One region of the Brenneria sp. L3-3C-1 genome, then DNA from elsewhere that is predicted to be linked to it. Evidence: predicted binding sites of a transcription regulator. Region 1 holds the regulator's gene; each other region holds the start of a gene.
The links. The regulator CRP, encoded in region 1, controls carbon source genes, mostly activating them, when cyclic AMP is high. The targets are predictions, from matches to a motif close to ATGTGANNNNNNTCACAT.
Positions count from the first base shown of each region.

Region 2: JG725_RS15225 (PTS sugar transporter subunit IIB) is a predicted target of CRP. The motif match lies at 1,376-1,393, and genes of this name have one in related genera.
Region 3: rhaB (rhamnulokinase) is a predicted target of CRP. The motif match lies at 887-904, and genes of this name have one in related genera.
Region 4: JG725_RS05110 (CidA/LrgA family protein) is a predicted target of CRP. The motif match lies at 1,053-1,070, and genes of this name have one in related genera.

Region 1 is NZ_JAEMHF010000007.1:14,808-17,015, reverse strand. It holds gene JG725_RS13890 (ABC transporter ATP-binding protein) at 1-25, shown strand, start outside; gene ppiA (peptidylprolyl isomerase A) at 329-898, shown strand; gene crp (cAMP-activated global transcriptional regulator CRP) at 982-1,614, opposite strand; gene JG725_RS13875 (OsmC family protein) at 1,925-2,208, shown strand, end outside.
Region 2 is NZ_JAEMHF010000008.1:82,148-84,355, reverse strand. It holds gene JG725_RS15230 (PTS sugar transporter subunit IIC) at 1-795, opposite strand, end outside; gene JG725_RS15225 (PTS sugar transporter subunit IIB) at 813-1,142, opposite strand; gene JG725_RS15220 (DeoR/GlpR family DNA-binding transcription regulator) at 1,599-2,208, shown strand, end outside.
Region 3 is NZ_JAEMHF010000001.1:1,186,418-1,188,625, forward strand. It holds gene rhaS (HTH-type transcriptional activator RhaS) at 1-709, opposite strand, end outside; gene rhaB (rhamnulokinase) at 1,016-2,208, shown strand, end outside.
Region 4 is NZ_JAEMHF010000001.1:1,137,594-1,139,801, forward strand. It holds gene JG725_RS05105 (glycoside hydrolase) at 91-885, shown strand; gene JG725_RS05110 (CidA/LrgA family protein) at 1,120-1,527, shown strand; gene JG725_RS05115 (CidB/LrgB family autolysis modulator) at 1,527-2,208, shown strand, end outside.

The DNA.
Region 1 (2,208 bases):
GGTGCGTTCGGAGCGTATGGGCTAAGGTTCTGTGCGGCGACAGATAATAAGCGGGTGCTGACTTTAACGTCAGCCTGAGGTTACTGACAAAGTCGTCTGTAAGCCTGAGATACCCGGGCCTACCGTACCGAGGGGCGCTCCGGCGGCTTACGCCGCTACGGCCCCTCGCCACGCTCTCCCTAATAACGGGCTTTGTCAATGGTCTGGGCTGACTTTAACGTCAGCCTTTTTATAATACGTAAAAAAAGGTAAATGGGTGGCGTTGGCGGGTGTGGGTATTTACAATCATTACGCTTTCAGTGGTCGGTTTCTTCAACAAGGAATTATCATGCTTAAACGTACTCTGGCTGCTGCGGCGGCTTTTATTTCACTTACGGCTTTTTCTCCGGTGTTCGCTACCTCCGGCACAACGCATGTTTTGCTGACGACCTCGGCGGGAAACATTGAGCTGGCATTGGACAACCAAAAAGCACCGGTTTCGGTGAATAACTTCGTTGAGTACGTGAATAACGGTTTTTATAACGGCACGACGTTTCATCGGGTCATCCCCGGCTTTATGATTCAGGGCGGCGGTTTTACCGACGACATGAAGCAGAAAGCGACCAACCCGGCGATCAAAAATGAAGCGGACAATGGCTTACGCAACCTGCGCGGCACCATTTCCATGGCGCGGACTGCGGAAAAAGACAGCGCCACCAGTCAATTCTTCATCAATGTGGCTGATAACGCTTTCCTCGATCACGGACAGCGTGATTTTGGCTATGCGGTATTCGGTAAAGTGGTAAAAGGTATGGACGTGGCGGATAAAATCGCTCAGGTGCAGACCGAAAACGTCGGCCCTTACCAAAATGTGCCCACCAAACCGATCGTGATCCAGTCAGCCAAAGTTCTGCCCTGATACGCCTTGCTACGGTGTTATATGGCTATAAAAAAAGCGTGAAAGAGACTTCACGCTTTTTTGTCGTAGGGTAATCGCCGGGTTTAACGCGTACCGTAAACCACGATCGTTTTACCATGTGCGGAAATGAGGTTCTGATCTTCCAACATTTTAAGAATGCGGCCCACGGTTTCGCGTGAACAGCCAACGATTTGCCCAATTTCCTGGCGGGTGATTTTTATTTGCATGCCATCTGGGTGCGTCATGGCATCGGGTTGTTTTGCCAGGTTCAATAATGTTTGGGCAATGCGACCGGTTACATCAAGGAATGCCAGATTACCGACTTTCTCTGAGGTCACTTGCAGCCTGCTTGCCATCTGCGCGGACAGACGCATCAGAATATCGGGATTGACCTGAATCAACTGCCGGAATTTTTTATAGGAAATTTCAGCAACTTCACAAGCCGTTTTCGCCCGTACCCAGGCGCTACGCTCCTGGCCTTCTTCAAACAAGCCAAGCTCGCCAATAAAATCTCCCTGATTGAGATAAGAGAGGATCATTTCTTTGCCTTCTTCATCTTTGATTAGCACTGCGACAGAGCCTTTCACGATGTAGTAAAGCGTTTCTGCTTTTTCACCTTGGTGAATCAGCGTACTCTTCGATGGATACTTGTGGATATGGCAATGAGAAAGGAACCATTCGAGAGTTGGGTCTGTTTGCGGTTTGCCGAGAACCATTCGCTATTATCCTCTGTTGTAATTCACTGCGCAAATCACAGGGCTCAGAGTTCCCTGTACGGCGTGTTTACTGCTAAAAATTCAAATTACGTGTAGGCCGTCAGGGAATATACTGGAGCTTCTGTCTGGCGACGTTATCATCTTCCCGCGATCTGAGTTTGTCCAGAAAAGACAGCTTCTGTTCTCATTTTTAACACAGCTTGGAGGAAGTGTCTTGTGTTGTCTCGCGTCAGCATGATAAAGCTGTGGTTATAGGTTGTTTTTGTATAATAACGATATAAATATTAAAAAATTTTTTAGCGGAGGCGGCATGCAGGCTCGGGTGAAGTGGGTTGAAAACTTAACATTTCTGGGCGAATCAGCTTCCGGACATCAGGTGGTGATGGATGGAAATTCGGGCGATAAAGCGCCAAGTCCCATGGAAATGGTGCTGATGTCGATTGGCAGTTGTAGCGCGATTGATGTGGTGTCGATCTTGCAGAAAGGGCGTAATGACGTCGCGGATTGCGAAGTTAAACTGACCTCGGAGCGGAGAACGGAAGCGCCGCGTTTGTTTACCCATATTAATCTGCATTTTACCGTGACGGGCAAAGG
Region 2 (2,208 bases), on a different contig from region 1:
CTGGTTCAGTCCGAGGTTGATCAGATAGAACGGTTGCAGAATGCCGACGACAATCGCCCCACCGTTGATGCCTGAGAACCACAATACCTGGCAGAGTAAGACCGCAATCAGAACCGCCGGTAGGGAGTCCGCCGCCGAAATCAGCGGGGTGAAGGCAGTCATGATGATCTCCGGCAACAGCATGCCAAACTGATGCTGTAGCACCACGTTCAACGGATAAATCGTGCAAATAATAACAATCGCCGGGATTAGCAGATTAAAGGAGTGGCGAATTTTATCCGGCACCTGTTCTGGCAACTTAATACCGATGTTATATACCTTCAGGATGCGGACCAGTTCGACGCAGAATACTCCCACCAGAATCGCGGTAAAAATCCCCGATCCGCCGAGGAAGGCCGCGGGGAGTGAACCCTCTTTATAGGGCGACGAGATCAGGAGAAAGGTCATCAGGGAGAGCATTGCGCAGGAAAAAGTATCCTGCTTGTAGGTTTGCGCCAGGTTATAAGCTATCCCCGCACTGATATAGCAGGCCATGATCCCCATCGTCATGTGGTAGGGGGTCATGATTTCGTTAAAATACTCTTGGGCAACGGATAACCACAGCTTACCAATAAAGAACGAGGTATCCGGCGAAAAAGGCGGAAAAGCAAAAATAAGTAAAAAAGAGCCAACGATCATAAAGGGCATAGCGCCAATAAAACCATCGCGCACCGCCATTATATGGCGTTGTGTTCCGGCGATAGCGGCAACGGGCGTGATTTTATTTTCAATAAAATTAAAAAATGCGTTCGACATAATAATACCCTGTAAAATTATTGCACTGGGTTGGTTTTAGCGTCGCGGATCAGTTTCAGTGCATCATCAAGGATTTTTTCGCCTTTGAGCATGCCGTAATCCATATTGCTGATAATGGCGATAGGTTTACCTTCACGCTGCGCAATGATTTTAAATTCCTCAAACTTATATTTAATTTGTGGTCCTAACAGACAACAATCAAAATGTGGAATGGTCGATTCAAATTCTTCCATCGCCACGGCAATAATTTCCGCCTCAATACCTTTAGAACTGGCAACTTGTTTCATTTTATTTACGACGATACTTGTCGACATACCAGCCGCACAACACAGGAAAATTTTGTTCATCGTTCAGCCCTCTTTTTATAGAAAGATAAGTAAGTGACAAAGGCGATCTATTTCAACCACGACACATTAGATGAACCGGTGGGATTCCCCTGTACACCAGAGTATCTGGTAAATCGTGTATGTCCTCTCGGGTTACATGCATCTGTATGACATTTGCATACTGGCAGCACGGACAAGGGGATTCCGTGATAAGATACGCAAAAAAGATGGAGCGCTTACAATTCATTACTTATTTGTGATAAAAATCACATAAAATTAAGTATTCACTTAATTTATTTCGCAATAAGTTGTTTTTTAACTATACACAGGTGCATTGTTAAGTGTTTTTAAGCGAATGAATGGAAGGCTACATTGAGAACACAAGTATCCGGCCTACCAATCGTCCATGTACGCAGACAACGTTATCAGATAATATCAATCGGCTATCCTTACATATAAAAAGAATGGAATATGTTAATGACACAAGAAGAACGGTTAATCGAGTTAGAAGAGCTAATCAAAATGCAGGGAAAAGTGACTCTTGATTACATCTGCCAGCAATATAATATTTCGTCTGATTCCGCTCGCCGGGATTTAGTTAAACTTGCTCAACTCCCGCATATTATGCGCATCCGTGGCGGCGCTATTCTGGCAGAAAAACGTGTTGAATACCCTTATGTTAAACGTACACAGTGTAGCCCTGAAAAAGCACTACTTTCAGCTTGGGCTGCAAAAAACATTAATGATAAAGATATCATTTTCATTGATGCCGGCACCACATCTGTGGCCCTTGCTCGCCAATTACCCTCATCGGTATGTGTTATTACAAACTCTATTGAAGTACTAAGTGAGATTATTGGAAAAAAAGGGATCAGCATATCCATATTGGGAGGGGGATTTGATGATTACTCTCATGCTATATTAGGCAATACAACCATAGAGCAAATTAAAAGATACCATGCTGACAAAGCTTTTATTGGCGTCAGCGCATTATCTGAAGCAGGAATAACAACAGATACGGAACTTGATGCACTGCAAAAAGTAGCCATGGCGAAACAGTCAAAAAAGGTTATCTGCATTACCTCAT
Region 3 (2,208 bases), on a different contig from region 1:
TCGCGTCAGTCTGACGCAGTAAATGCCGCGCCTTGAGCAACCGGAAACGATTGAGATAGCGTTGCGGCGTCAACCCCGTTTGCTGTTTTAACTGGCGGTGCAATGTGCGTAATGACAGCATGAACCGCTCCGCCAGCCGTTCCCAACAGATCTCGTCGGCGTAGTGCTCTTCCAGCCAGGCGATTAAATGGTTGAGCCGTCCGTCGGCGTCATTAATGTTATCCGCCAGGCTGCTTTTGCGTAACAGCACTAATAGCTGCATAAACAAAATTTCGCGGTTGGCAATCACGTGCGGGTCAACCTCATCACCCAGCAATTCCAGTTGATCAATCAACTCGCCAATCTGCTTCAACACGCCCTGATTCACGCGCCAGTGCGACAGGTAATTCCCCTCTCGTTCCTGCGGCAATAACCGCTCCAGCCCGCTCAGAAAGCTGAACGCGTCCGGCGCGCGGTACAGTACATTGGTCAGGCACAGGTTTTCCGTATGTTCATACAGATGCCGATCGCGATCGCGGACAAAGCAGATGGAACCACTGCTCAGCGTATAAGGCTGATCGTTAAAAATATGGGTGCCATTACCCTGCTCGACAATCACAATTTCGAAGAAATCATGGTAATGCTCAGGGAACGCCGACTGGGGGAGACGCGGCTCAATCGTAATCGACGCTTTTCCCGAAGGGAAAAAATCAACGCTCTGTAATAGCATGCTTGTCGTCTCCGCCCTGGTTGAATGTCGCCTTGATGGTAGAGAACTATTCTCAATCGCACCATGAATTTTCAACGCGAAAACGCGTAAATCCTGCACGTTTTTTAAGAAAGCCAGGAAATTACTCGGAAATGCGGCCAACGTCACAGGATGTGACGATGACCGATAAATGACATTTTGTGATGTCGCTCACATTCATCTTTGCCTCTTTGCCACCGCGATCTGCGGGATGTCCGTAATACTAAGGTGAGCAGGCAAGGATCTTTTTAGACTGATGGCAATGATTCATAGACAAGGATCTCCATCATGACTCTCCGCCATTGTGTAGCCGTCGACCTGGGCGCGTCCAACGGCCGCGTTATGTTGGCGCGTTACGACAGCGCCGATAACAAACTGACATTGCGGGAAATTCACCGTTTCATAAACAGCCTGAAACGCGTCGATGACCATGACATCTGGGATGTGGACGCGCTTGAGCGCGAAATCCGTTTCGGGCTGCAAAAAGCCTGCGATGAAGGCGTCGCCCTCGACAGCATCGGCATCGATACCTGGGGCGTCGATTACGTGCTGATCGATAAACAGGGTAATCGCGTCGGCCTGCCGATCTCTTATCGCGACAACCGCACCGATGGCATCATGGCCCGCGCCCAGCAGGAGCTGGGCTGCGACGAGATCTACCGCCGCAGCGGCATTCAGTTTCTGCCCTTTAACACGCTGTATCAGTTGCGGGCGCTGGTCGAGCAGCAGCCGGCGTTGCTGGATAAGGTCGCCCACGCGCTGTTAATGCCGGACTACCTCTATTACCGCTTAACCGGCGCGCTTAACTGGGAATACACCAACGCCACCACCACGCAGTTGGTCAACATCAACACCGACGACTGGGACGACCGGTTGCTCGACTGGACGGGGGTGCCGCCAGGCTGGTTCGGGAGCCCGACGCATCCGGGCCGGATATTGGGTCAGTGGCGATGCCAGGCAGGCCGGCCGATCGCGGTAATATCGGTCGCAACCCATGATACCGCCAGCGCCGTCATTGCCGCGCCGCTGGCGGACCAGGACGCGGCCTATCTTGTTTCCGGCACCTGGTCGCTGATGGGATTCGAGAGCAAAACGCCTTATACCAGCGAAAAAGCCCTGGCGGCCAATATCACCAACGAAGGCGGCGCGGAAGGCCGTTACCGCGTGCTGAAAAACATTATGGGCCTGTGGTTGTTGCAGCGGATCGCCAAAGAAATGGCGGTAAGCGACCTGCCGGATCTGATCCGGCGCGCCCGGCACCTTCCCGCCTGCCGTTTTGTCATCAATCCGAACGATGCGCGTTTTATCAATCCGCCCAGCATGAGCCGGGAAATTCAGGCCGCCTGCCGCGAAAGCCGGCAGCCGGTTCCGACGACCGACAGCGACGTCGCTCGCTGCATTTTCGACAGTCTGGCGCTGCTCTATGCCGAGGCGCTGAGCGAACTGGCCGAGCTACGCGGCCGTCCGTTCACCGGGCTGCA
Region 4 (2,208 bases), on a different contig from region 1:
TGTTTAAATAAAATATTATCGTCATAAAAAATTATGGTAAATTATATTTCAGGAATACCCGAGCAGTCGTTTTTATCAAGGAGATAATCTATGTTTATGCTGATTAAAAGCAGCTTTTTATTATTACGCCCGCTGTTGTCCATTCTGATATTTTCAATCTTACTCGCCCCATTGCATGCTTCCGCCGTTACATCGTCAAAAGACGCGGATAAGCTCTATTTTTCGCAAAATAAATATTATTTGTTCAATAATGCGTGGGGCAAAGACAGCGTTAAGGGTTGGAAACAAAGCATCACCTATAACAGCGCTACCAACATGGGTTGGACATGGAACTGGCCGAGCACCACCTCTTCGGTCAAGGGATACCCTTCAATAGTCAGCGGCTGGCACTGGACGGCAGGCTATACCGCCGGCAGCGGCTTTCCGACCAAACTGGCGAGCAATAAAAACATCAATACCAAAGTCACCTATTCAATCAAGGCCAAAGGAACCTATAACGCCGCCTATGACATCTGGTTTCACAACACCGACAAAGCCACCTGGAGTTCCACGCCCACGGACGAATTGATGATCTGGCTGAACAACACCCAGGCCGGCCCGCTGGGAACCTATATTGAAACGGTCAATATCGGCGGCACCCGTTGGAAAGTCAGTAAAGGCTGGTTGGATGCCGGAAACGGAAAAGGCTGGAACGTATTTTCGTTTGTCCGCACCGCCAACACCAGCAAAGCCTCGCTGAATATCAAAAACTTTACCGACTATCTGGTCAATAACAAAAAATGGATGAACAACGCCAAATACGTGAGCAGCGTTGAGTTCGGCACCGAGATCTACCAAGGCGCCGGTTCTATGACGATTTCAAACTGGAGCGTCAATGTGAAATAACGCATTAATACGCGGGAAGTTGCCGACAACGTCGCCTGTAGGCCCGAGATCCCCGGGCCTACCTTAATGAACCGGTGATGTACGTACAAACCATCAAGCCGGCAGCATGCCCTCTTCACTAACCGCCTGAATTTAACCCTGCCCCGCCATCCGACGACAAGGAAAACTTGTGATCTATGGCACACCAATTCCATTAGCGTTATGATGATTTCATCCGTTAATCAGGAATGTCTCATGCGTAATACCCTCACTCTTTGCTGGAAATATTTACGCGCTTTCGCATTGATTTACCTCTGCCTGCTGGCAGGCAATGCGATATCCGCGTTACTCCCGCTGGTTATTCCAGGCAGCATCATCGGTATGCTGATCCTCTTCTTCCTTCTCGCTATGCAGATCCTACCGCCGGATTGGGTGAAACCCGGTTGTCACTTGTTTATCCGCCATATGGCGCTGCTGTTTGTGCCGATAGGCGTGGGGGTCATGAACTATTACGACCTGCTTAGCCAACAGTTTGGCCCGATTGTCGTTTCCTGCCTGGTCAGTACTTTCATTGTGATGATCGTCGTCGGTTACAGCACGCAGTTGATGCAACGCGAACAAGCCATTAGCGCGGACAACCCGCTCACTAAGGATAAAGAATAATGCTCGCCTATTTGTGGTGGTCATTGCCACTCACTCTGTTAGTCTTTTTTGCCGCCCGTAAGCTGGCGATAGTGACAAAAATATCGTTGTTGAACCCGTTGCTGATTTCGATGGCAATTATTATTCCCTTGCTGCTGCTGCTGAATATCCCTTACGACCACTACTTTAAGGGAAGCGAGGTGCTTAACGATCTGCTTCAGCCCGCGGTTGTCGCGCTGGCCTTTCCGCTATACGAACAGCTTCACCAGATCCGGGCGCGCTGGAAATCCATCATCAGCGTCTGTTTTATCGGCAGCCTTGCCGCCATTATCTCCGGCACCGCGGTGGCATTGTGGATGGGCGCCTCATCCGAGATTGCGGCCTCCGTGCTGCCGAAGTCCGTTACCACGCCGATTGCCATGGCCGTTGCCAGCTCTATCGGCGGTATTCCCGCCATCAGCGCCGTCTGCGTGATTTTTGTCGGCATTCTGGGCGCCGTGCTAGGGCACAGCCTGTTCGACCGCATTGGCATTAAAACCAAAGCCGCACGCGGTTTATCCATGGGGACGGCCTCACACGCGTTAGGCACCGCGCGCTGCGCCGAAGTCGATTTTCAGGAAGGCGCTTTCAGTTCGCTGGCGTTGGTTATCTGCGGGATCATCACTTCGCTGGTGGCGCCGTTTATTTTCCCCGTACTGGTCG